3 regions of the Desulfosediminicola ganghwensis genome follow, and region 2 is predicted to be linked to each of the others. Evidence: riboswitches for the same ligand, from Rfam matches in the RefSeq annotation. Region 2 holds a riboswitch; each other region holds the start of a gene.
What was found. Region 2 has a riboswitch for thiamine pyrophosphate ahead of FCL45_RS13760 (thiamine ABC transporter substrate-binding protein). Riboswitches for the same ligand answer to the same signal wherever they lie in the genome.

Region 1 (7,712 bases), 1.7 Mb from region 2:
CCTCAGATTACGATTTGTGATGGGAGATGAAAGGGGGGGAGGAAGGACTACATCACCGCCATCTTTGGTTGCAACGATTTTACGATGTAACATTCAGCGTATGAAGTGAAGAACAGATTGAATTCAATGTTCACGGTGTAATCGCCTGCCATCTCACGCCTAACTCCTGACCAGCTTTTGCTGAGCTTCAGAGCTAATCTGAAAAATATCAAGAGAGGTATCGCACGACAGGTCGAAAATGTGGTGTGGTTCGTGGCATGTATTAAGGGTCTATTATTAGAAAGGCTCTGGATAATCGAAATTGGGCCCATTGGTGTCATACCGTCAGATTCGAAGTGTGAGACACCCGGAGCCAAAGCTGGTTTCTGGCAATTGAAGACATGACTCGGTAAAAAAGGCCCGTTGAAATAATTTTTCTTTACTGCATCATTACCGGTGTTACTCCTCCTCCGGAGTGGCTCTAGGTTATGTAATATAGCAATCTCATAGTATTATTTCTCGATATAGGCTGGTGGCAGGGAATTGCAGTGTTTTATCAAATGTGCACTGGCCGATTCTGCCACTGGGGTATGACAAATGCCTGCTGGACATGAGTGAAAGCGTTTTTAATGTTAGGCTATGTGGGCAAGCTTTTGCTCTTTCGTGATAATAGCAAGATGGGACTTGTCGAGACGTGAGTCCTCTACATCTATTTCGAGAAGTCATTTCAAATGAAAGTGGTGCTAAATTATGGAGGCAGGATATGGGTATTCTCTCTTGGGTTTTCCTTGGCCTGGTTGTGGGCTTGTTAGCGAAATTTATTATGCCGGGGGCTGATCCCGGTGGCTTTATCGTAACAATTATTATCGGAATTGTAGGTGCCTTTGTGGGTGGCTTCATTTCAACCAGGCTTGGCTTCGGCACCGTAACCGGTTTCAACTTCTCCAGCTTGCTCATAGCTACTGGTGGTGCCGTTTTATTACTTTTAGGGTATCGAATGATAAAAAAATAGCTTGTCGTAGTTGCCGGTTCATTCACACATCAATGTGATGCCCCACGCCTCACTCCCGGCCAGTGGTTGCTGGTTCTCAGGGGTAATCAGAAAACATTTTGATGTATATACAGGCTCTTAATCAATGTTATGATAAAGGGCCTGTTTTTCTTTGTAGTTATAATTTAGAAAATTTTATGCGTTACAATTCAGAGAGAGTTGGAGGGGCCATGGATCCATATCCATGGCCCATTTTGGGTTAAAATTTTAAGTTTGTTGAAACAAATAATTGTAAGCCAGTCCAATTTCGCTCATCAATTTGTGTCAGTTTTTTTCGAGCTTTCTTTTGCTCTATACAGTAATAAACAAGCTACATTTCAAAGAACAGGGGTGCCCGTGGATTACGAGCTGAGATTATACCCTTAACCTGATCCGGGTAATGCCGGCGTAGGGAATCATTGTTTTTCTCCACCTCCTCCCCCCCCCTCGATTTGAATTGTGTTGGTCTCTGTTTTTCGCCTTTTGCGGCAAAGTTTGTAAGCTATTAACATTCAGCACAATGAATAAGAGTAAATCATGCACGTTGTAATTAATGATCAGAAGTATGCGCTGGCCGAAGAGGCCACCGTAAAGGATGCTCTGCATTTGCTGAATATGACGGAAGAAGGTCTCGCTGTAGCCGTCAACTATGCAGTTATCCCCAAGAATAATTGGCCAGTCCATGTGCTGTCTGACGGCGATGTGGTAATGCTTGTTATGGCGACTCAGGGGGGCTGAGATGAAACTGCTGGTTATTTCCACTCCCGGTTTTGATGGTGCGGAGACAGAGACAATTAACGCATTATTTTCAGCAGGTCTTGAGATTTTACACCTGCGTAAACCTGGGTGGAGTAATCTTCAGATGGCTGAGTTGCTGGATGGGATTGATCCGGCTCACCACCCCAGGATAATGATCCATTCCAATTATGATTTGTTGGAAAAATACCAGCTTCGCGGAGCTCATCTTCCCTCCAGATCGATTCATCCGTGTAGCACCACGCCTGCTTACAGTCGCAGCAGGTCCTGCCATTCCATAGAAGAAGTCGAGTGTTTGGCCGGTATCTATGAATATCTCTTTATCAGCCCGGTTTTTGATTCGGTGTCCAAGCAGGGGTATTTGTCGGCAGTTTCTGTTGATGAACTGCACAACTGTACGAACAGTTCCGGCAGAAGACTGGTTGCCCTGGGGGGTATAACTGCACAAAAGCTTCCTGAACTTTCCTCCAGTATTTGCTGGGGTGCTGCCGCTCTTGGCACTATCTGGCAGCATGAAGGAGTGGTCGAGCGGGTAAGTGCTTTTCGAAATTTGCAGAAGATTGCCGACCGAATCTGAGCCACGATTCTGTCTGGTCGCTATGATTAGAGTACCTTAAATTTCTTATAAAAATAGAATTATTATGATTGCTGGAAAAATTCAGTTTATTACAGACCCACGCCCTGATTCCAGTCTTGTGGAGCAAGCGGAGGTCGTTTGTCGCGCAGGGATAGATTGGTTGCAGTTTCGTTTTAAAGATGCCGATCGGGATGAGAAGCTTTCAGTAGGTAAGGAGGTGGCCGAGATTTGCCGGAGTTTCAAGGCAACATTTATGGTCAACGACGACATTGAGCTGGCTGCGGAACTTGGTGCCGACGGCGTTCATCTCGGCCTGGATGATGGTGAGCCTCAAATGGCCAGGGATTTGCTCGGTAGCTCGGCGATCATTGGCGGGACATGCAATACTTTTGCAGATATTGAGCTGAGACACAAGCAAGGCGTCGATTATATCGGGCTCGGGCCGTATCGATTTACCTCAACCAAAAAGAATCTGAGCCCGACTCTTGGGCTTGAGGGGTATCGGACCATAATGCAGGAATGCCGGCGGCGGGGGATTACAACTCCAATTGTCGCCATTGGCGGAATTGCGGTTGAAGATATCGCACCGCTTATTTCTTCAGGTGTCCATGGTGTTGCCATTTCATCACTCATTCTTGATGCCGAAAATCCCCAGAGCAGGATAGCTGCCATCAGGCAACAGGTTTCATAAGTTTACGCAGCATTTTTTGTAATCCCAAAATCATATATGCGTATTATGCGTGGTTACTCTATATCTCAGGAGAAGAATCGTGAGTGGAAGTTCTTTGAAAATAGCAGATTGCACATTTGAGTCTCGTCTTTTTACGGGAACCGGCAAATTCGCTTCAAACAATCTGATGCGCAATGCCATCATCGCGTCGGAGAGTGAGTTGGTGACGGTGGCGCTGAAGCGTGTCGATCTGGCAGATAACAATGATGATATTTTGCGTCATCTCGATCATCCGAGGCTTCAGTTGCTGCCAAATACTTCTGGCGTGCGTAATGCCAGGGAGGCTGTTTTTGTGGCCCAGATGGCGAGAGAGGCACTTGGTACCAATTGGCTGAAACTAGAAATTCACCCCGACCCTAAATACCTGCTGCCTGATCCGGTTGAGACGCTTCTGGCTACCGAGGAGTTGGTAAAACAGGGGTTCATCGTTATGCCATATATCCAGGCAGATCCTGTTCTCTGCAAGAGGCTGGAAGAGGCCGGGGCGGCAACTGTTATGCCCCTAGGAGCACCAATTGGCACCAATAAAGGTATCCAGACTGCAGAGATGTTGAAAATCATTATCGAGCAATCACAGGTGCCGGTTGTGGTTGATGCGGGAATAGGGGCTCCATCCCATGCCGCGTATGCAATGGAGCTTGGTGCCGATGCTGTATTGGTCAATACCGCAATTGCCGTTTCACTTAACCCGGTGCAGATGGGACAAGCTTTTAAAATGGCGGTTGAAGCCGGTCGTATGGCATATGAAGCGAGACTGGCAGAGGTACGCGACAATGCCGAGGCGAGCAGCCCCTTAACTGCCTTTCTTGATAATGAGTAAGGGGGTGTTATGAGTTTTTATGATGAATTAATCCGCCATGACTGGCAGGCAACCAGCGATTCAATTGTTGCTAAAACGGAAAGTGATGTGCGGGGAGCCCTGGCCAAAGAACGTCTTGGGCTTGATGATTTTAAGGCTCTGATCTCCCCTGCGGCTGCGCCATTTCTCGAAGAGATGGCCCAGCGCTCGATGCAGCTTACCCAGAAAAGATTTGGTAAAACCATCCAGCTCTATATTCCGCTCTATCTTTCCAACTACTGTACTAACGGTTGTGTCTACTGTGGTTTCAATTGCAAGACCGCCATAGGTAGAAAGAAATTGAATATGGAGGAAATAAGACAGGAAATCGAGGCGATAAAGAAGCTTGGATATTCCCATATTCTGCTGGTCAGTGGCGAGGCGCCCCAGGTTGCGGACGCCGATTATTTTCTTAAAGTGCTCAGGGAAATTGGTGATGATTTTTCCCAGTTGGCAATTGAAGTGCAGCCGCTTCAGCAGCACGAATATGAAAAGCTGGCAGCAGCAGGTCTGAATTTTGTCTGTATCTACCAGGAGACATACAACCGGGAAAAATACGGCGAATATCACCCTTTCGGCAGTAAGGCGGACTTTCGTTACAGGCTGGAAACTCCCGACAGGCTCGGCAGGGCCAGGATTCACAAAATTGGTTTGGCCTGTCTTCTCGGGCTGGAGGATTGGCGCACCGATTCCTTTTTTACAGCCATGCATCTACATTATCTGGAGAAGACGTACTGGCGAACCCGGTACTCTATTTCCCTGCCCCGGTTGCAGCCGCATGCTGGCGGTTACGAAGCAAATCATCCTATCAATGACAGGCAGATGGTCCAGTTGATCTGTGCATACCGGCTCTTTGCCCCTGAGATGGAAATATCTATTTCCACCCGTGAGGGAAGAAGGTTTCGTGATAATGTGGTTCGGCTGGGGGCTACCTCATTCAGTGCGGGTTCGAGCACCGAGCCCGGTGGTTATGCCAATCCCGGCGGTGAGCTGGAGCAGTTTACCATAGATGATGACAGGAGCCCGGCAGAGGTCGCAGAGATGATTCGAGCCCAGGGGTATGAGCCGGTCTGGAAAGATTGGGATAGCATAATGACAGCTGGTGCAGAGGAGAAGGAATGATATTGTCGGAGCAGGAAAAAGAGAGATATGCCCGTCATATTATCCTGGATGGCGTCGGTGAAGCCGGTCAGCAGAAGTTGAAAAAGGCCAGGGTGCTCATTGTGGGAGTAGGGGGCCTCGGTTCGCCGCTGTCTCTATACCTGGCAGCGGCAGGGGTTGGCACGCTCGGGCTGGTAGACGATGATCTGGTCTCAGTCTCGAACCTGCAACGGCAGGTACTCTATTCGTCAGAAGATGTCGGCCACTCCAAGGTGAACGTTGCCAGAGAAAAGCTGCAGGCACTCAATCCGCATATCACCATCAGGGCGAATGAATGCAGACTCCTCGAAGAGAACGCTCTGGAGTTAGTTCAAGATTACAATATTATAGTGGACGGCTGTGACAATCTCTTCACCAGGTATCTGATAAATGATGCCTGTGTCAGGCTCGGCAAAGTGTATGTTTATGGTGCTATCCGTGAGTATAGTGGTCAGGTAAGCGTCTTTAATTTCCAGGGGGGGCCTTCGTATCGCTGCCTGTACCCGTATAGCGAGTTGGTAAAAAATGCAACCCAGCCGCAAGGGGTGATGGGGGTGTTGCCGGGAATTGTTGCCAACTTGCAGGGTTCAGAAACGATCAAGCTTATTACTGGTGTGGGTACTCCGCTTTCAGGAGAGTTAATGCTTATCGATTTACTGACCAATATGTTTCAGAAAGTCACAATAGCCAGGCAGGAGAACTGGGGCGAGAATCTACTGGTTTGATTGGTCTCTTAACTCTATTAATTCAAATAATTGCGGATTGATTGCTTTCGAAATATCGTGACTACTCCTGCTCCTCGGCAATACAGTCGTTTCCCCGGAAACTCCACGACACTATAATCCCGTCGATAACCTCGAATAATGTTTCGCAGCTATAGGTTTGAGTGCGGTCCGGTACACCACCATAAGATTGGCGGAAGGCAGTGCCGCTCTCATCAAAATAGTTCTGGTAGGTGGTGGGTGAGCCGGGAAAGTATATATCCCGTTGAAAATAGTAAACGAGAAATTTTGATTCTTCCGTTTCGTAGGTTCGTTGGGGCGGTCCCCAGGTTTGGGTGAGTTCCAGTTCCGGCTGCCCCACCCAGGCGTTCACCACGTCCTTATAGCCTTCCGTGGTGGCGCATCCGCAAACCATTACGAGTGCCAGCAGAGTTGCCGACAAAAAATGCTTTCTGAGCCGCCTGGTCATTGTCGCTCCCTCCTCCGTGGGCAGGGGATGGATACACCCCTGAAACGTTATGATCCTGTGCTCGTATTTAAGCCAAGGTAATTGACTTCAAAGAGTAACAGTATCGTCTCAGATTTGGCCTGTAAAATCAATGTCTATAGCTTTCGTTGGTGAGTCGTTTAGAGGGGAAATGAGATGAGAACCAGGCTGCTGTTATCAATCTGTCATATAAAACAGGATGCTGGTTGATATTCCGCAGGCTGCGGGAAGAAAATAATTTTTTTCTATTGTGAAGCAGTGCCCAGCAGACCGGGTATGAGGTGTATCCTCTCAGGTCTGCTGGCCTTTCATTACACCGCTTAGAACTGATAACTGTACTGCGCGCCAATCAACCAGGCTGATCCTGCTATAAAAGAGTGGACACTCAGATAAGCCAATATTAAAGAGATTGGCAGGAGGAAGATATGAGTGTTCAAAGAAGAAGATACGATCCAGATTTCAAGCGCAATGCAGTTCAGCTGACCGATGATCCCGGCAGGTCAGTGCAAGATGTAGCCGACAGTCTCGGTATCTCTAAAGACCTTCTCTACAAGTGGAGGCGTGAGTTTCGAGCCAAAGAAGAACTAGCTTTCCCTGGGAACGGTCGTGAGGCTCTGACTGAGCAGGAAAAGAAAATCAGGGACCTTGAGAAAAAGCTCAAGGATGCCGAGATGGAACGAGATATCCTAAAAAAAGCTGTGGCCATCTTCAGCAGAGCACCGAAATGAAATATAGATTCATTGAAAAGAACCGCTCAGCATTTCCGGTGAAGAAGATGTGCCAGGCTTTAGAAGTTACCCCGAGTGGTTTCTATCGTTGGGAGAAAGCCCCTATCTCCACGCGAAAACGAGAAAATATACGGATTAAAGAGCGCGTGAAGGAAATCTTTAGCGCTCATAAAGGCATGGTCGGCAGCCCGCTTGTTACCGCTGACTTGCGAGATGAGCGTGAATTTTCCAGCGTTAGTCGGCCTCGCGTTGCGCGATTAATGAAAGAAATGGGGTTGAGGTGCAAAACAACAAAGAAATTCGTAGTAACAACCGATTCAAAACATAAGCAACCTGTAGCGTCGAATCTGCTCGATCGTAAATTCTCAGTTTCAGCTCCAAACACCGCCTGGGTGAGCGATATCACCTACATCAAGGTCGGTGCAAAATGGCATTATCTCACAGTGTTTATTGATCTATTCTCTCGCGCGATTGTTGGCTGGGATCTGAGCGATTCCCTGGAGAGTAAATCTGCAATATATGCACTTAAAAAAGCAATAATGAGGCGCAGGCCTGCACCAGGTTTGATGATCCATAGTGATCGTGGCATTCAGTATGCAAGTTCCAGTTTCAGGGCTGTACTAACACAGAATGGATATATTCAAAGCATGAGTCGCAAGGGAAATTGTTGGGATACTCAGTTATAGTGGTATTGAATGTCAGGCTAGCCTGACCCGTGCTGGGAT
Region 2 (7,712 bases):
ATGGTACCATAAAAACATCAGTCTGGCCGGGGCCGCAGCGTGTCTGGGGGTGATGTTGGCCATAGATTGGGAATATGGTATTGCGGCTATCGCTATTCTTTTTGCCATATATCAATATTTGCGGAGAACCACCCGTCCGGCTCGTTGGGCCGACAGTCAACGTTCCCATAATTTACAAAAAGTACGGTCTCTTCTTCTCGAGGCAGGTTCGGACCCTGATCATCCAAGGGACTGGAGACCATATATTCTGGCCTTCTCTGCCACCAGGGAAAGAAGGGGAAGGTTGCTTGAGTTTGCAAGCTGGCTTGAGGGAAAAAGTGGTTTAACCACTGTGGTGCAATTTATTGAGGGAGAAGGGGCGCAAAGTCGTAAAAGGAGGCTTGAGGCGGCTGCTGAATTGAAAAGGGAAGTGGAAAGTCACCGGCTTGACATCTTCTCACGAGTAATTGCCAGTCCTGATGCTCTACTATCCCTGGACGTGCTTATTCAGTCGTTTGGTTTAGGTCCCATAAAAGCGAACACAATACTCCTCAACTGGCTTGAAGATAAAGATGATACTTCCGTTGCCCGCACAAGGAATTATGTGAAATATCTTAGGAGTGGTTATCGAGCGGGATGCCATCTTGTAATTTTCAAAGGCGATCAGCGTAGCTGGGATGAGGTTGAACTTGTCGAGCCTGAAAAACGGAGAATAGATGTCTGGTGGCGAGGTGATGCAACGAGCCGGCTGATGTTGCTACTGGCATATCTCACTACCAGAGATAAGCGGTGGGATGGTGCTACCATTCGGGTACTGGCTACCAATTATTCTGACCTGTCGGAAAAGAGTCTTGCTGATCTGCAGCAAACCATAGGTGAAACACGCATCAATGCGGAAATGATCCTGGTGGAAAATGCAAATCATCACTCTATCTCAAAATATTCTGCTGATGCTGAACTCACCTTTATGGGGGTTACCATAAGAAGCGAAGGTGTATTTGATATATTTGGCGATAATGTCCAGATTATCGAACACACCAATGGTTTGCTGGCACTGGTGCAGGCCGGACAGGAAGTCGATCTGGGTGCAGAACCGGAAGAAGGGGAGGCGGGTGATCTTGCTGAAGCGCAGGATAATCTCGACCGCCTGAAGCAAAGATTGAAAAAGGCTGAAAAGGCTGCTGCTGATGCGGCAGCTAAAGCCAGGACGGAGATGGATAAGATAGAGCTCGGTGGCTCAACGCTCGACCAGGATCTTGTCGATCAGTTGCGACTCGCCCTGCAGGCACGTGAAAAATCGGAACTTGCTGATAAGAGAATGGCTCGTGAACAGGCTAAAGTCGATCTGGCAATCAAAGAAGCTGAAGGAGGAACTTCAGAGCTTAAAGACGATGAAGCAGAGAATACAGAACACGATAATCCGGAAGATGGGGGCGGAGTAGATCGCCAATGAATTAGGATACCAAGAACCTGCATCCGGTGGTCTTACGCTTTGGTGTTTCCAAGAAGTGTTCAATCAGCTATGATGCCGATTGACGTTGACTCTGAAACCTCTTGTTCGCACCTGAACTGTCCTAGGTCGGCAGACAGGTGCGAACCTTTTTTTATGATCTGATAGTTTTCAGTGAGTGGAATTTTTCATCGGGGTATTGCTACCAGAAAGGCAGCTGGTTATGAGTGGAATAGATATAGACAAACTGACGGAACTACTTTTGCAGCAGCGGAAAGAGTTGATCGGGCAGAAAAAGGCCGGTCAGGCCTCCACCCGCACTGTCGAATTGGATCAATCAACTGTAGGACGCCTCTCAAGGATGGATGCCATGCAATCTCAAGCTATGGCACTTGAAGGCAAGCGACGACGAGAGATACAACTTACCCGCATTGAGGCAGCTCTTGAACGAATTGAAGAGGGGGAGTTTGGCTACTGTGCCATGTACGATGAAGAGATTGCAGGTCGCCGTCTCGAGATTGACCCGGCCAACCCTTTCTGTGTGCACTGTGCTGAAAAAATCTAGAGAAAAAAATCTGGTAATCATTGGTGGCGCCGGCAGAAATGTTGGTAAAACCGAATTCGTCTGCCGCCTGATACAATCGTTTTCAGCTGAATATGACATCTATGCGTTGAAGGTCTCTGCTATTTTCCCGGACGAGCATCTTTATCATGGGGATCACAGCCGTGATTTTCTTGAAGGAAAACTGTTTGAAGAAAATCGCCTTAATGGTCCAAAGGATACCTCCCGTATGCTACGGGCAGGTGCGAAAAAAGTGTTCTATCTTAGAAGTGATGACGCAGGGATAGAGGCAGGGTATCGGGAATTCTCGAAAAGAATTCCCGATAATGCGCTTGTTGTATGTGAATCAAACAGTTTAAGGTCGGTGGTTGATCCTGCTATTCATATTGTTGTGCGTTCTGTATCAGGCGAGATAAAACCGAGGGCGTTGGCGCAGCTTGCCAGGGCGAATCTGGTGGTGGTTTCAGATGGCACTTCCGGTTTTTCTGAACTCAATTCTATAGAAATCGTAGATGGCAATTGCTGGCAACTGATCCCTTGAGGTAATTTCAAATAATAAGGCGGCTTGGTGTCTGGTGGTACGTATCACCCTGGAGCTCTCTTTAGCCTGAAGTGCGCATGAGGGATTCGGGCTAATTAGCTTCTAACTGTTGTTCTCTCTCTGTAGTAATTGCTCGTTTCTGGTCCGAACCATAATCTGCCGACATTGTCAGTAAGGCAAAATAGTATCCGGCGGCTGCAATTATCAGAACCAGTATAGTGATACGCAAAAATTCCCACGGCTTTTGCCAGAGGAATACCAAAAGGACCACTCCTACAATGGCGGCAATGATGGGGTAACTGACGATAAATTGATAAATGGTCGCGTAGATATCAGATAAAATCATAGTGTTTCAAGTAGTATAGTTGATTTTGGGAGTATCTCATAGCTGTCGCAATTCATTGCGTAGCTGATGTGAAGATAATATGTAGTCACAAGTTATGCAAATTCCAGACCGATTTATTGGCTGCAGGTAACTGCTTCAGTCAGTTTACTCTCTGAATACGTTGAGGTATTCAATTTTATGTTGCCGGCTTAATCTGCATGACATACCATTAATCGTACGGTCAATCATTGTAAGTACAAGTTGATACGCGGGAGCTTGGAATAACCAGGCTGAGAGGGGTCTGAAAGGGCCCGACCGCTTAACCTGATCCGGATAATGCCGGCGGAGGGAAAAGTGTGGCTTTCAGCCATCTCCGCTCTGGGGGTGGCTTTTTTTATTGCACACGCTCCTCTGCCCGAAAGTAGTATCTGATTGTAAAAACTGCAGATCAGAACTGCTTCTCCGGGCAAAATTTCACTTTAAAGGAAATAAGTATGAATGGAGCGATTTGCAAGTTGAAGAGAGTATTGTTAATTTTTGCTCTCGTGTTCATTTTGCCTGCCTGGTGCCATGCAGGACAGACGTTAACTTTGATGACCCATGACAGTTTTAATGTCAGTAAAGAAGTTATTGCCGAATTTGAAAGAGAAAATGACGTTGTTGTTCGGTTTTTAAAGTCAGGTGATGCCGGGGCTGCTCTTGTTCAGGCTATCCTTTCTAAGAATAACCCAATGGCGGATCTCTTCTTCGGGGTAGATAACACTTTTCTATCCAGAGCTATCGGTGCAGATATCTTTGAACCGTACCAGTCTCCCATGCTGGAAATGATCCCCGATCGATTAAAGCTGGATAATGAAAACAGGTTGTTGCCTGTGAGTTATGGTGATGTTTGCCTCAACTACGATAAAGCCTGGTTTAAGGAAAAGGGGATAGCCCCACCAACTGACCTGACAGATCTGACCAGGGCGGAGTATAAAGGCCTCATTGCAGTGCAGAATCCGGCTACGTCCTCTCCGGGTATGGCGTTTCTGCTTGCAACCATAGGCAAGTTTGGCGAGGGCGATTATCTTAATTACTGGAAGAAGTTGCGTGAGAATAAGGTGCTGATTGCCCAGGGGTGGTCTGATGCCTACTTCGGACACTTCACAGCTGCTTCAGAGGGGGATCGCCCTATAGTGGTGAGTTATGCTACCAGCCCACCGGCAACTGTATATTATGCTGAGACTGAGCCTGAAGAGGCTCCAACCGTGGCATTAGTGACCGATGACAACGCTTTCAGGCAGATCGAATTTGTGGGAATCCTGAAAGGGAGCAAAAATGTCACGGTTGCCCGAAAATTTGTCGATTTCATGCTCAGCAAAACGTTTCAGGAGGACATTCCCCTGCAAATGTTTGTCTATCCGGCCAACAGCGAAGCTAATCTTCCTGAAATATTTATAAAGTATTCAAAAGTCGCAGAGAAACCGTTAAAGGTCGATCCCGCAGCCATCGAGACCAATAGGGAAAAATGGCTGGAGGATTGGACAAACGTGATGTTGCGATAATTACGGATGTTGGGTCTCGAGTAGTCTTTAAAACAACCAGTCATTAAAGCATAACCCCGATATCTCATCGGCACAGGTATAGGAAAGCGCGGAGTTCGTTGCACCAGATTCAGGCAGCCTGTTTGATTGGAAAATGTGAATAAAATTAGATTAATGAGCAGTGCAAGGGGATTGGCTCCAGGGCATTGGCGACATCTTGACTACGCAGGTTGTATAACCTGCATGTTGGTGAAATTTACATAGTGGTCATGGGGAATGCTGGTTAAAGGTATATTGTTACTGGGGTTGTACTGGTGAATGAACAATCTCGAAATTCGCTGCGGTGGCTGGTTTTTTCCCTGCCTCTGGTTTTCTTGGCACTGTTCTATTTTTATCCGTTAACCAAGATCGTGCTGTTCTCTTTTTTACCGGAGGGCAGCTGGCAACCTGAAAGGCTTGCCAAACTGGTCGCCAGTCCTGTTTATTTCCGTATTCTCTGGTTCACCATCTGGCAGGCGGCACTTTCCACCTTGCTGACTTTGCTGATTGCCCTTCCTGCAGCCTATATCTTTGCCAGATACCAATTTCGCGGCAAGAGTCTTCTGCAGGCAGTCATGACGGTTCCTTTCGTGCTGCCAACCGTTGTTGTTGCCGCAGCCTTTCGGGCACTTTTGGGGCAGAATGGGCTGGCGAATGACTTGCTGATAAATGTGTTTAATTTCAGCGTGCCTCCAATCAGGCTCGACCAGACTGTCTATTTTTTTCTACTCGCTCACGTTTTTTATAATTATTCACTGATTGTCCGCATTGTATCAAGTTACTGGGCCGGTCTCGATCCTAATCTCCGTTTGGCGGCGCGGATGCTTGGGGCATCACCCTGGCAGACTTTTTTACGGGTTACCGTGCCATTGCTCCTGCCCGCTATTGGGTCCGCCGGGCTTTTGGTTTTTATTTTCTGTTTCACCAGCTTTGGGGTGGTTCTCATTCTTGGTGGCCCAGGTTATGCCACTATCGAAGTCGAGATATATCGTCAGGCTGTGCAGATGTTTAACCTGCCTATGGCTGCCGCTTTATCGCTCATCCAGATAACTATCAATTTTATCCTGATGTGGATATACGCCAGGCTTGACACAAAATCGAAGAGTTCTTTCTACTCTGCCTCTGTGGCAGGGGGCGCTGTGCGCCCCGTAACTTCTTTTGCCAGGCTTATGATCATCGGTAATGTCTGCATTATGTTGCTGCTATTGGTAACCCCCCTGATGGCATTGGTGTTGCGCTCGTTTACGGGGCAAGAGGGATTGACCTTGGTCTATTATTCAGCGCTGTTTTCCACCGAGGCCCACTCAGTCTTTTTCGTTGAGCCGATCAAGGCTGTAGCCAACAGTGTTGGGTTTGGTATTGGAGCAATGTTGATTGCAGTTGTGCTTGGGCTCATGGCCTCGGTTTTTCTGGCATCTGATCAAGGTAGAAGAAAAGAGATTGTAACTTCAATCAGGCGTTACAAATCTTCCACAACATTGTGGGACGCTCTGATAATGTTGCCCCTTGCAACTTCTGCCGTAACGCTGGGCTTTGGCTATATCATTACTTTAAATGCGCCACCCCTCAATTTGCGTGATTCGCTGGCGTTGGTGCCAATTGCTCACGCCCTGGTGGCATTTCCCTTTGTGGTTCGCTGCATTTTGCCTCAACTCAGGCAGATACCACAATCGCTTCGGGAAGCAGCAACAATGCTTGGTGCATCACCGGCTCAAGTATTTTTTCAGGTTGATCTGCCGATAATCAGGCGGGCAATTCTGGTTGGGGCTATTTTTGCATTTTCTATCTCGATGGGAGAATTTGGCGCTTCAGCTTTTGTTACCAGACCGCACACTCCGACAATGCCTGTGGCAATTTTCAGATTTCTGGGCCAGCCTGGTGAGATGAATTACGGGCAGGCAATGGCTATGAGCACGATTTTGATGCTGGTGACTTGCTCGGGATTCTGGTTGATTGCAAGACTCGATCGATTGCGGAATGCTTTACGGTGATCCGGTTGCCCGGAGAGGGTTGTAGTGAAAAGTAACAAGGTAAGGACTAGAATGAAAACCTCTAAATTACTTGAAGTGACTAGCTTAAATAGCCGGTATGGCGATGAAAACGTACTCCAAGGTGTAAGTTTTACTTTGGAAAAGGGAGAAGTCCTTTGTCTTCTCGGGCCTTCCGGTTCAGGTAAAACCACTTTGCTCAGGATTCTCGCGGGCCTTGAACGGGAGGAGTCAGGGACCATTCTCTATAATGGAAAAGACCTGCAGCCAATTGCTTCACATAAACGTCAAATTGGCATGATGTTTCAGGAATATGCGCTTTTCCCGCATAAGACAGTTTGGCAGAATATTGCGTTCGGGTTGGAGATGCAAAAACTCGAACACGAAAGGGTGCAAGAAAAAGTAAAAGCTATGCTGGTGCTCGTTGGTTTATCCGGCTTTGAAAATAGACGGATAGATCAACTCTCAGGCGGCGAGCGCCAGAGAGTGGCGTTGGCCCGTTGCCTTGCGCCGGAACCGGAGTTGCTGCTTCTTGATGAACCGCTGGGTTCACTGGACAGGACCTTAAGAGATCGTTTGACGGCAGAGATACGTGCGATCTTGAAATCCATTGGTGTTACAGCTGTTTTCGTCACCCATGATCAGGCAGAAGCATTCAGTGTGGCTGATAAAGTTGCAATATTAAAAGATGGAATCCTGCAACAATATGACAGTCCCGAAAACGTGTATAAAACCCCGGCAAACAAGGTTGTGGCTGAGTTTTTGGGTTTTAAGAACCTTATCAGATTGTCAGGAAGGGATAGAAGTGTACCCGAAGGTCCATTTTGGCAGCTCGTGGATCATAGCATATTCGAACCGGACTCCAGCTATCTTGTTCTTATCCGGCCGGATGGTGCAAAGGTATTAGAGAATCAGGAACAGGTCCCACGTGGCTGGCCGTGTATTTCCGGACTAGTAACTCTTTCTCGTTTTCAGGGAGCAAGTTACCGGCTTGAAGTGAGAATAGGGGAGGAGCTTTTACGATTCGAGCTACCTTTAGATCCTGCACCACCTCCGGAAGGTGCACTTATAAAGCTGGCAATAAATCCTTCAGCCGTCAAGTTGCTGCCATCTGAGTGATACGCAGAAAAAATGGTTCATCAAAATTCAGGAATATCGTCATGCAAGTCGTGATTGTTGCAAATGGTTCGGGAAATTTATCTGAGAAATTCTGTCATATCGCTCAAATGGCAGACACAATTATCGCAGCAGATGGAGGAGCAAACCTTTGTGCTGAGGCCGGTTGTATGCCTCATATTCTCATTG
Region 3 (7,712 bases), 2.0 Mb from region 2:
GCAACTGGTGCTGAAGACCATCGAGTTTTTTGAGACCAAGGGCAAGGAGCAGCTCAAGCACGACGATCACGAACGGGTCTGGTACGCCGACTTCCTCGAATTCTCGCATCGGGAGCAACTCTTTGCCACATTTCTTACTCCTGCCAAGTTCGGTGATGGAGCAAAACGTTGGGATACGTCCAGGAATTGCGCCATCAACGAGGTTTTGGGCTTTTACGGTTTGAGTTATTGGTACACCTGGCAGGTGACTATTCTTGGTCTTGGCCCCATCTGGATGAGTAACAACGAGGAGATTCAACATAAAACTGCGCGCCTCCTGGGAGAGGGTGAGATTTTTGCTTTCGGCCTCTCGGAAAAAGAGCATGGTGCAGATATCTACACCAGCGACGTCGGGCTTACCCCACAGTCTGATTCGGGCTGGCTGGCGAATGGTTCGAAATATTATATCGGCAACGCCAACGAGGCGGCCCTGGTTTCAACGTTCGGCAAGTTCAATGATTCCGGCGACTATGTCTTTTTCGCAGTCAACTCCCAGCACGAGAACTACGAACTCGTAAAAAATGTCATAAATTCGCAAAATTACGTCGCAGAATACAAGCTGAACGACTACCCCATCAGCGAGAATGACATTCTGGCCAGGGGGCGGGATGCCTGGGATATGGCGCTCAATACTGTCAACGTCGGCAAATTCAACCTCGGCTGGGCCTCAATAGGCATCTGTAGCCACGCCTTCCACGAGGCAATCAACCACGCTGCCAACCGCCATCTTTTCGACCATTACGTCACCGATTTCGTCCATGTTCAGCAGCTTTTTATTGATGCATATGCGCGGCTTACGGCCATGAAGCTTTTTGCTCTCAGGGCCATCGACTACATGCGCGTCGCAGGTACCGAGGACCGGCGCTATTTGCTCTTTACGCCAATGGTCAAGATGAAGGTGACGACCCAGGGCGAAGATGTCGTCAACGCACTGTGGGACGTTATTGCCGCCAAAGGTTTTGAAAAGGATATGTACTTTGAGATGGCTGCCAGAGATATCAGGGCGCTCCCTAAACTTGAGGGTACCGTTCATGTAAACATGGCGCTTATTATTAAATTCATGGCCAATTATTTTTTCAAGCCGGGCAGCTATAGCGAAACGCCGCGGCAAACTGCGCCGGTAAATGACGATTTTCTTTTCAGGCAGGGGGCGACCAAGGGCCTGGGCAAAACACGCTTTCACGATTATCGCACGATTTACAAAGAGTTCAACTCGCCCAACGTCAAAATTTTCAAAAAGCAAATCAGGCTGTTAAAGATCCTGCTGGTTGTCGGCAAGCCCAGCAAGCAACAGATCAAGGATTTTGATTTTCTGCTCAACCTCGGCGAACTGTTCACCCTCGTGGTGTATGGCCAGTTGATCCTCGAAAACGCCAAGTTGATGAAGATTGACCCGGCACTCATCGACCAGATTTTCGAGGTCATGATCCGGGACTTCTCGAAATTTGCCCTGCAACTCTATACCAAAGGCTCCACCAGCTTCATCCAGCAGAAGATCTGTACCAGGATGGTAAAACGCCCGGCAGTGAACCCGAAGCAGCTGCAGCACATCTGGGAAACGTATGTGTATAGCATGAAAGACCAGTACGAGATGAATCCATGATCTACGGCATAGCCTGATAAAGTGGGGGCAGGTTATCGCCCCACCTTTGTTTGAAGCAGGTGACGATAAAAGCTGGTGCCCGCGCCATTCGAGATCGGCCACGATTACAGTGGTCGATTATTTGTGGGAAAGAACTCTGATTGGACATTGGTTATTTTGTTTTGCAGGCCAGGTTCTTATCCACACCATCCTCAACGCTCTCCACAAAAGCTTGACCTGGCGAGGAGCGACTGGTAGTTTCCCGGGAAAATGTTCAATGCAACTGTCCATCAGAAAGAGTTGCATGCTTATTGACCTGGGGGAGTCTTCGGACTGAGAGTTTCGTTTTTCGTAGAATAACGAATCGACCCTTTGAACCTGATCCGGATAATACCGGCGGAGGGAACGGTCGAATCGTCCGCGGCATCCTGCCGCGCCCCGATCGAACCCTTCGATATCTTCACTATGGGGCACAACAATGTATAAAACACAGATGGAACTGGCGCGTGAAGGATACGTGACCGAGGACGTATCGATAGCAGCCGCAGAAGCCGGTCTCGACCCGGAAATACTTCGAGATCGAATCGCTGAAGGGACGGCAATAGTATGCCGGAACAACAGGCGAACGAGCGGAAAGCCGCTGGCGGTAGGGAAGGGAATCCGAACCAGGGTCAACGCTAATATCGGCACCAGTAAAGACGATACCTCCATTGAGAACGAACTTGCCAAGGCAAAAGCAGCAGTAGCCGCAGGTGCTGACGCTATAATGGACCTCTCCACCGGCGGACCGATCGATGAAATCCGGGCGGCAATCATTGCCGAAACCGATATCTGTATCGGTTCCGTTCCTCTTTACCAGGCAGCATGCGACACCGTTGTTCGAAAAGGAAAAGCCATCGTCGATATGAGTGTGGATGATATTTTTGACGGTATCAGGAAACATCTTGAGGACGGCGTCGATTTCATCACCGTTCATTGCGGTGTTACCCGGGCAACACTTGAGAAGATGGACAACGAGGGACGCATCATGGAGGTTGTCTCCCGCGGAGGCTCCTTTACCTGCGCCTGGATGCAGCACAATAATGCGGAAAATCCCCTGTATGAATACTTTGACCGCTTACTGGAATTGGTAAAGCCTTATGACGCAACTCTGTCGCTGGGTGACGGTTTCCGCCCGGGCTGTCTTGCCGATGCAACAGACAGGGCCCAGATCCATGAGCTGTTGACCCTTGGTGAGCTGACGCAGCGTGCCTGGGATGCCGGTATACAGGTGATGATCGAGGGACCTGGCCACGTGCCGCTTGACCAGATCAAGACCAACATCCAGTTACAGAAGAGACTCTGCCATGGTGCGCCGTTCTATGTTCTCGGTCCCCTGGTGACCGATGTCGCACCAGGCTACGATCACATAAGCTGTGCAATCGGCGGCGCTATAGCGGCAAGTGCCGGTGCGGATTTTCTCTGCTATGTAACCCCCAGCGAACATCTCTGTCTGCCGACCATAGAAGATGTGCATGAAGGTGTTATGGCAACCCGCCTAGCGGGTCACGCTGCTGATATTGTAAAAGGTATTCCCGGTGCGATGGAGTGGGACAACAAGATGTCACGGGCCAGAAAAAATCTGGACTGGGAAAAACAGTACGAACTCGCGCTTGATCCAGATCTGGCCAGAAAACGAAGAGGTGCAACAGCAGAGCTGGCAGAAGCCCATGGTGCGTGCACTATGTGTGGTGAATTTTGCGCGTATAAAATGATGGATCAAAGGAAAGAAGCAAGCAAGGCTACGGCCTGCAAGTCAGCTCAATAACAGCGGAAGTACTAGCTTTTTAATATCATTTTCGGGACAGAGCCGAATGGAGTTCCACTGTTCGGCTCCGACCTTGGCACCAAACAATAAAGCCGCAATCTGAACAGTCTGGGGATTGGGGTTTTTGTTGTTTTTATCAGTAACCAAAACGAATCGAGTTACAGGGCGCATTTTTTTCCTATTTCCTGCCTGAAGCCAGTATGTACAGCGGTTGTTGGGGGCTACTTTGCATGCTTTGGTGTGAGAAATTGAAAAGAGAGAGTGAAAAAACTTGCAGCCATAAAAAAAATGGTGTAATTTGCCCTCCCCTGTCTGGGGGTGCAACGTTTTTTCCAGGATAAATCCACGTATTAGTGGAGTTATTTCGACTAATCCTCGGTAGCTCAGTTGGTAGAGCAGGTGGCTGTTAACCACCTTGTCGGCGGTTCGAGTCCGTCCCGGGGAGCCAGTGTCCACTCAGCCCGATTCCGGAATCGGGGTGTTTTTCATATAGGCCAGAGGGGTTTCCCCTGGCCAGCATTGCCGAAAAGGCCGAACATCCAGAGGGTGTTCGGCCTTTTTTGCGTTCTATCTCAGTTCTGGTTGCTGCTTTGAGTCTGGACGTTAAAGCTGTCAAACCTTCTGTGCCTGTTTCTCCTTCACTGTTTCTTTTCAGAATGCCGAAGGGTGCCGCTGAACAATAATAGCTATATTACAGCTGATTGAGCCAAAAGTTTTATTTTTAGGTTCATTGACGTTTCGAGTGAAAATTACCAGAAAATACGGGCAAATGAATTCACATTTTGATAAATATATTACGTGAACGTAAACGGGATGTTTCTAATCAATACTAGTGAGCCGCCATGACCGATACCGACAGAGTACAGTTAGAAGTTCGTGATCACATAGCTTATGTGACCCTAAACAGACCGGATAAACATAACGGCCTGGATGAAGCGATGTTGAAAGCGATCATCAGTACCGCCCGGACGATTCGTAAGGACCGGTCGATTCGTTGCGTCATCCTGAAAGGTAATGGGCCTTCTTTTTGTGCAGGCCTCGACTTTGGGTATGTGGCGAAAAATCCACTTATGGTGCCGAAATTCTTTGCCAAGCTGCCATGGACGAAAGACAACGTATTCCAGCGCGTTGCCCATGTCTGGCGGGATATGCCAATTCCGGTTATCGCCGCTGTGCATGGCAACTGCTTCGGTGGAGGCATGCAGATCATTCTGGCCTGCGACTATCGTATTGCCACTCCGGAGGCCACACTTTCCATCCTCGAGATGAAGTGGGGGCTGATCCCCGACATGAGCGGCATGGTGACCTTGTCCCGCCTGACCAGGGTCGATATTGCCCAGGAACTGACCATGACCGGCCGTTTCTTCTCAGGAGTTGAAGGGGCGGAATATGGGCTGATCAGTAAGGTGAGTGATGAGCCGTTGGCTGAAGCGGAAGAACTTGCCCGGACAATCTGCGAAAAGAGCCCGGATGCGGTTGCAGCAAGTAAGTTCTTGCTCAAAAAGGCCTGGAAGAAGGACACCAGGATGGCGCTTTTGTGGGAACGGTTGACCCAGTTACGTCTCTTTATCGGCAAGAACCAGCGGATCGCTATGTATAACGGCATGAACAAGGAGAAGGGGCCGAAACCTTATATGATGAGAAAGAGTTTCAGATAGAAGAGAGGTGAGGAAGGGGGAGAGGTCATCTTGTTCATTAAATGTCAAACTCGTGAACTGGCTGGACACATCCTGGCAGCAAGGCTCGATTTTGCCTGATACCTCTTTTGTAGCAAGTCTCAATACTTTCAGGAAGTATCTTCAAAATCAGAATATGAATCTACACAACTGGGTGTGAATCATGTGTGTAGAGCGAAGATATTCATTGCAGACAGAGGTATGTTCAGTCTTGCGGTATCGCTTTAACTGTCAGATGCATTCAATAATGCAGTTTGACCGTATCCTAAGTCAGAGAGGATATAATCCTCTATCATGGGGTTCACATTTCAATCCAATTGCTATCCAGTTCCACGGATACCGCAATAGGCTTGGTAATACTATTATAAACTGGTGAATACTTCTGAGCCATCAGAAGCAGTTCCTCCTTTTTACTCTCTGAAACATCTGCATCAATTGAAAAAAACACACGAATATTTTTGTATCCAACAGGAACTTCCTCTGATATTCCAAGAAATCCGCGAAGGTCTAAATCTCCCTCAAATCTGGATTTCACGCCTTTGATTTTAACCCCCAATGCTGCGGAATGTGCTATCAGACTTGTCGTCAAGCAACCTGACAGGGCCGCAAGAAGATACTCAACTGGATTGGCACCCAAATTGTTTCCGCAAAGAACAGGTGGTTCATCTATTTCGAAAACTATAGGGTCTCGGGTATCATCTTCCTGACAGGCACCATAAAAACTCTTTATCGTCGCTCTATTATGAGTACCGTCGATCCATCGATTTGTTGCACAAAATTTAAACTGAGCAATTTCTGGTTTTTCTTTAATGAGCTCTATCGTACTGAATAACTGGTCTACATTGATTCCATTGATTTTCTTTTCCTGTTTCATCGTAATATCCTCCAATAAGATGGATATAAGTTGTCAGTATGTACTCCTGCATTCAAATTGAAAACCACAATTGCTCAACACAATAGACTTATATAAATTTTGCAAAATGATGAGCGATTTCAGGTGGAAACAACTTGTCAGGGAGGAGTGGCCGGAATCCTTGTAATTTCTCATCATGAAGTACAAAAGTTGCAAAGTAGGCATACACAGTTTTTATCAAGCAAGATAGACTGACTGTCATTCTTACCATATCAAGACAGATAAGAACTGCCCCTAAGCCAAGCAACACTTCAATTACTTTTCGTTAGTCAAGCCGATGCGTAAGTGCTTAAATCAGGCAATAAGGCCTATAGAGCGGTCGTTGATGTTAACAAAGCCAATAGCTGGAAATACGGTTATATAGCGCAACATTTCAGAGATGACTCATATTGCCAGAAAATGAATTCGAGCATGGAAATGAGTTAAAAACCAAAGTCTTCGACGCCAATCTTCTCTTGTTTAAAAACTTTAGGCTTTTCTGCCTTTTCATGAATATCCATCCGGTCGATGTATATGGCGATTTTGCGTACCGGGCAGATCGACTCGCAACCACCGCAACCGATGCAAGCCTCTTTGTGAACTATCTCAGGCTTGGTAATACCCGGCTTATAGGGCACCATTTTAAGGGCGCCTGTGGGACAATGTTCAGCGCACGCCCCACAGGCCTTGTCGTCTTTTTTGACAATACACTCATCTATTACCAGCTTTGCAATGCCGATTCTGGTTACTTTCTTTTCTGCCAGGGACATTGTGCCAAGTGCCTTGGTCGGGCAGATCTCAATGCATTTTCGACATTGGTAGTCACAGAAGTGGTGGATTCCATATTTGAGTACCGGTTGCATGAATCCAGCGATACCGTTTTCAAGAAAAGCCGGTCGTAGTACTCCGGAAGGACATTGACTGACACAGAGTTGACAGGCAGTGCAGCTCCTGCGGAATGCCTTGAGGGATCCGGCACCGGGTGGAATGGGCGCAGAACCTTTACCTGATGCCGATATCGTTGGTGCATTGGGTGTATCAAGTAGATTCGGTGGGGTTGGTGGGGCTCCACCTTCCGCTGCTGTCGATAATCCTGGCAGGGGAAGTGTGCAGACGACAACAAGGCCGGTATGCATCAATTTAAGAAACTGCCTTCTTCCCATTTGAGCCGTCGTACTCATATCGATTGAACTCATACCGATTTTCTCTTTATGGGGGAGTTATAAGAAATTGCTTCATAATTACAGACGGGCAGGCAGTTAAAGCAACAAACACAGTTACTGGAGTCCACCTGCTCTGTTTGGAGGGTGATTACCCCAGCTTTACAATGTTGCTCGCAAAGACCACAGGAAACGCATCTCTCATCATTTATGGTTACTCGAACAAGAGGTTTTATAGCAGCCAAACTCAGCACTGTGCCTACAGGACAAATGGTATTGCACCAGAACCTTGGTCCATAAGCATAGAGAAAGTAACAAATAAGTGACAGTGAGAGCACTGCGACGAGAAGCACGGAAATCCCTGCAAAATGATAATCTTTGGCCACAACACTGTATATGCCGAACTGATTGAGCACAACAGAGAGCTGGTTATTGGCGAAGGTGAGTGGGGGGACTGCAAACGTCGTGGTCAAGCGCCCGAAAAGAGACCATGGATCAACAAGCAACAATGCCAGCGACGCCCCGGAAAATATCGATATAACGCATACGGTAAGGA

Region 1: another riboswitch for thiamine pyrophosphate. It lies ahead of thiS (sulfur carrier protein ThiS); the one in region 2 lies ahead of FCL45_RS13760 (thiamine ABC transporter substrate-binding protein).
Region 3: another riboswitch for thiamine pyrophosphate. It lies ahead of thiC (phosphomethylpyrimidine synthase ThiC); the one in region 2 lies ahead of FCL45_RS13760 (thiamine ABC transporter substrate-binding protein).

The regions. Positions count from the first base shown of each region.
Region 1 is NZ_CP050699.1:4,982,576-4,990,287, reverse strand. It holds gene FCL45_RS21465 (GlsB/YeaQ/YmgE family stress response membrane protein) at 743-991, shown strand; TPP riboswitch at 1,347-1,441, shown strand; gene thiS (sulfur carrier protein ThiS) at 1,547-1,747, shown strand; gene FCL45_RS21455 (thiamine phosphate synthase) at 1,749-2,342, shown strand; gene FCL45_RS21450 (thiamine phosphate synthase) at 2,407-3,033, shown strand; gene FCL45_RS21445 (thiazole synthase) at 3,113-3,892, shown strand; gene thiH (2-iminoacetate synthase ThiH) at 3,902-5,032, shown strand; gene FCL45_RS21435 (HesA/MoeB/ThiF family protein) at 5,029-5,775, shown strand; gene FCL45_RS21430 (hypothetical protein) at 5,837-6,241, opposite strand; partial or broken gene FCL45_RS21420 (IS3 family transposase) at 6,685-7,661, shown strand.
Region 2 is NZ_CP050699.1:3,243,394-3,251,105, forward strand. It holds gene FCL45_RS13740 (amino acid permease) at 1-1,432, shown strand, start outside; gene FCL45_RS13745 (TraR/DksA family transcriptional regulator) at 1,653-1,994, shown strand; gene FCL45_RS13750 (molybdopterin-guanine dinucleotide biosynthesis protein B) at 1,978-2,532, shown strand; gene FCL45_RS13755 (hypothetical protein) at 2,624-2,878, opposite strand; TPP riboswitch at 3,116-3,225, shown strand; gene FCL45_RS13760 (thiamine ABC transporter substrate-binding protein) at 3,352-4,401, shown strand; gene FCL45_RS13765 (ABC transporter permease) at 4,695-6,410, shown strand; gene FCL45_RS13770 (ABC transporter ATP-binding protein) at 6,462-7,526, shown strand; gene FCL45_RS13775 (thiamine diphosphokinase) at 7,568-7,712, shown strand, end outside.
Region 3 is NZ_CP050699.1:1,257,264-1,264,975, forward strand. It holds gene FCL45_RS05370 (acyl-CoA dehydrogenase family protein) at 1-1,642, shown strand, start outside; TPP riboswitch at 1,930-2,044, shown strand; gene thiC (phosphomethylpyrimidine synthase ThiC) at 2,100-3,428, shown strand; tRNA gene FCL45_RS05380 (tRNA-Asn) at 3,801-3,876, shown strand; gene FCL45_RS05385 (crotonase/enoyl-CoA hydratase family protein) at 4,271-5,086, shown strand; gene FCL45_RS05390 (OsmC family protein) at 5,406-5,978, opposite strand; gene FCL45_RS05395 (4Fe-4S dicluster domain-containing protein) at 6,440-7,192, opposite strand; gene FCL45_RS05400 (4Fe-4S binding protein) at 7,189-7,712, opposite strand, start outside.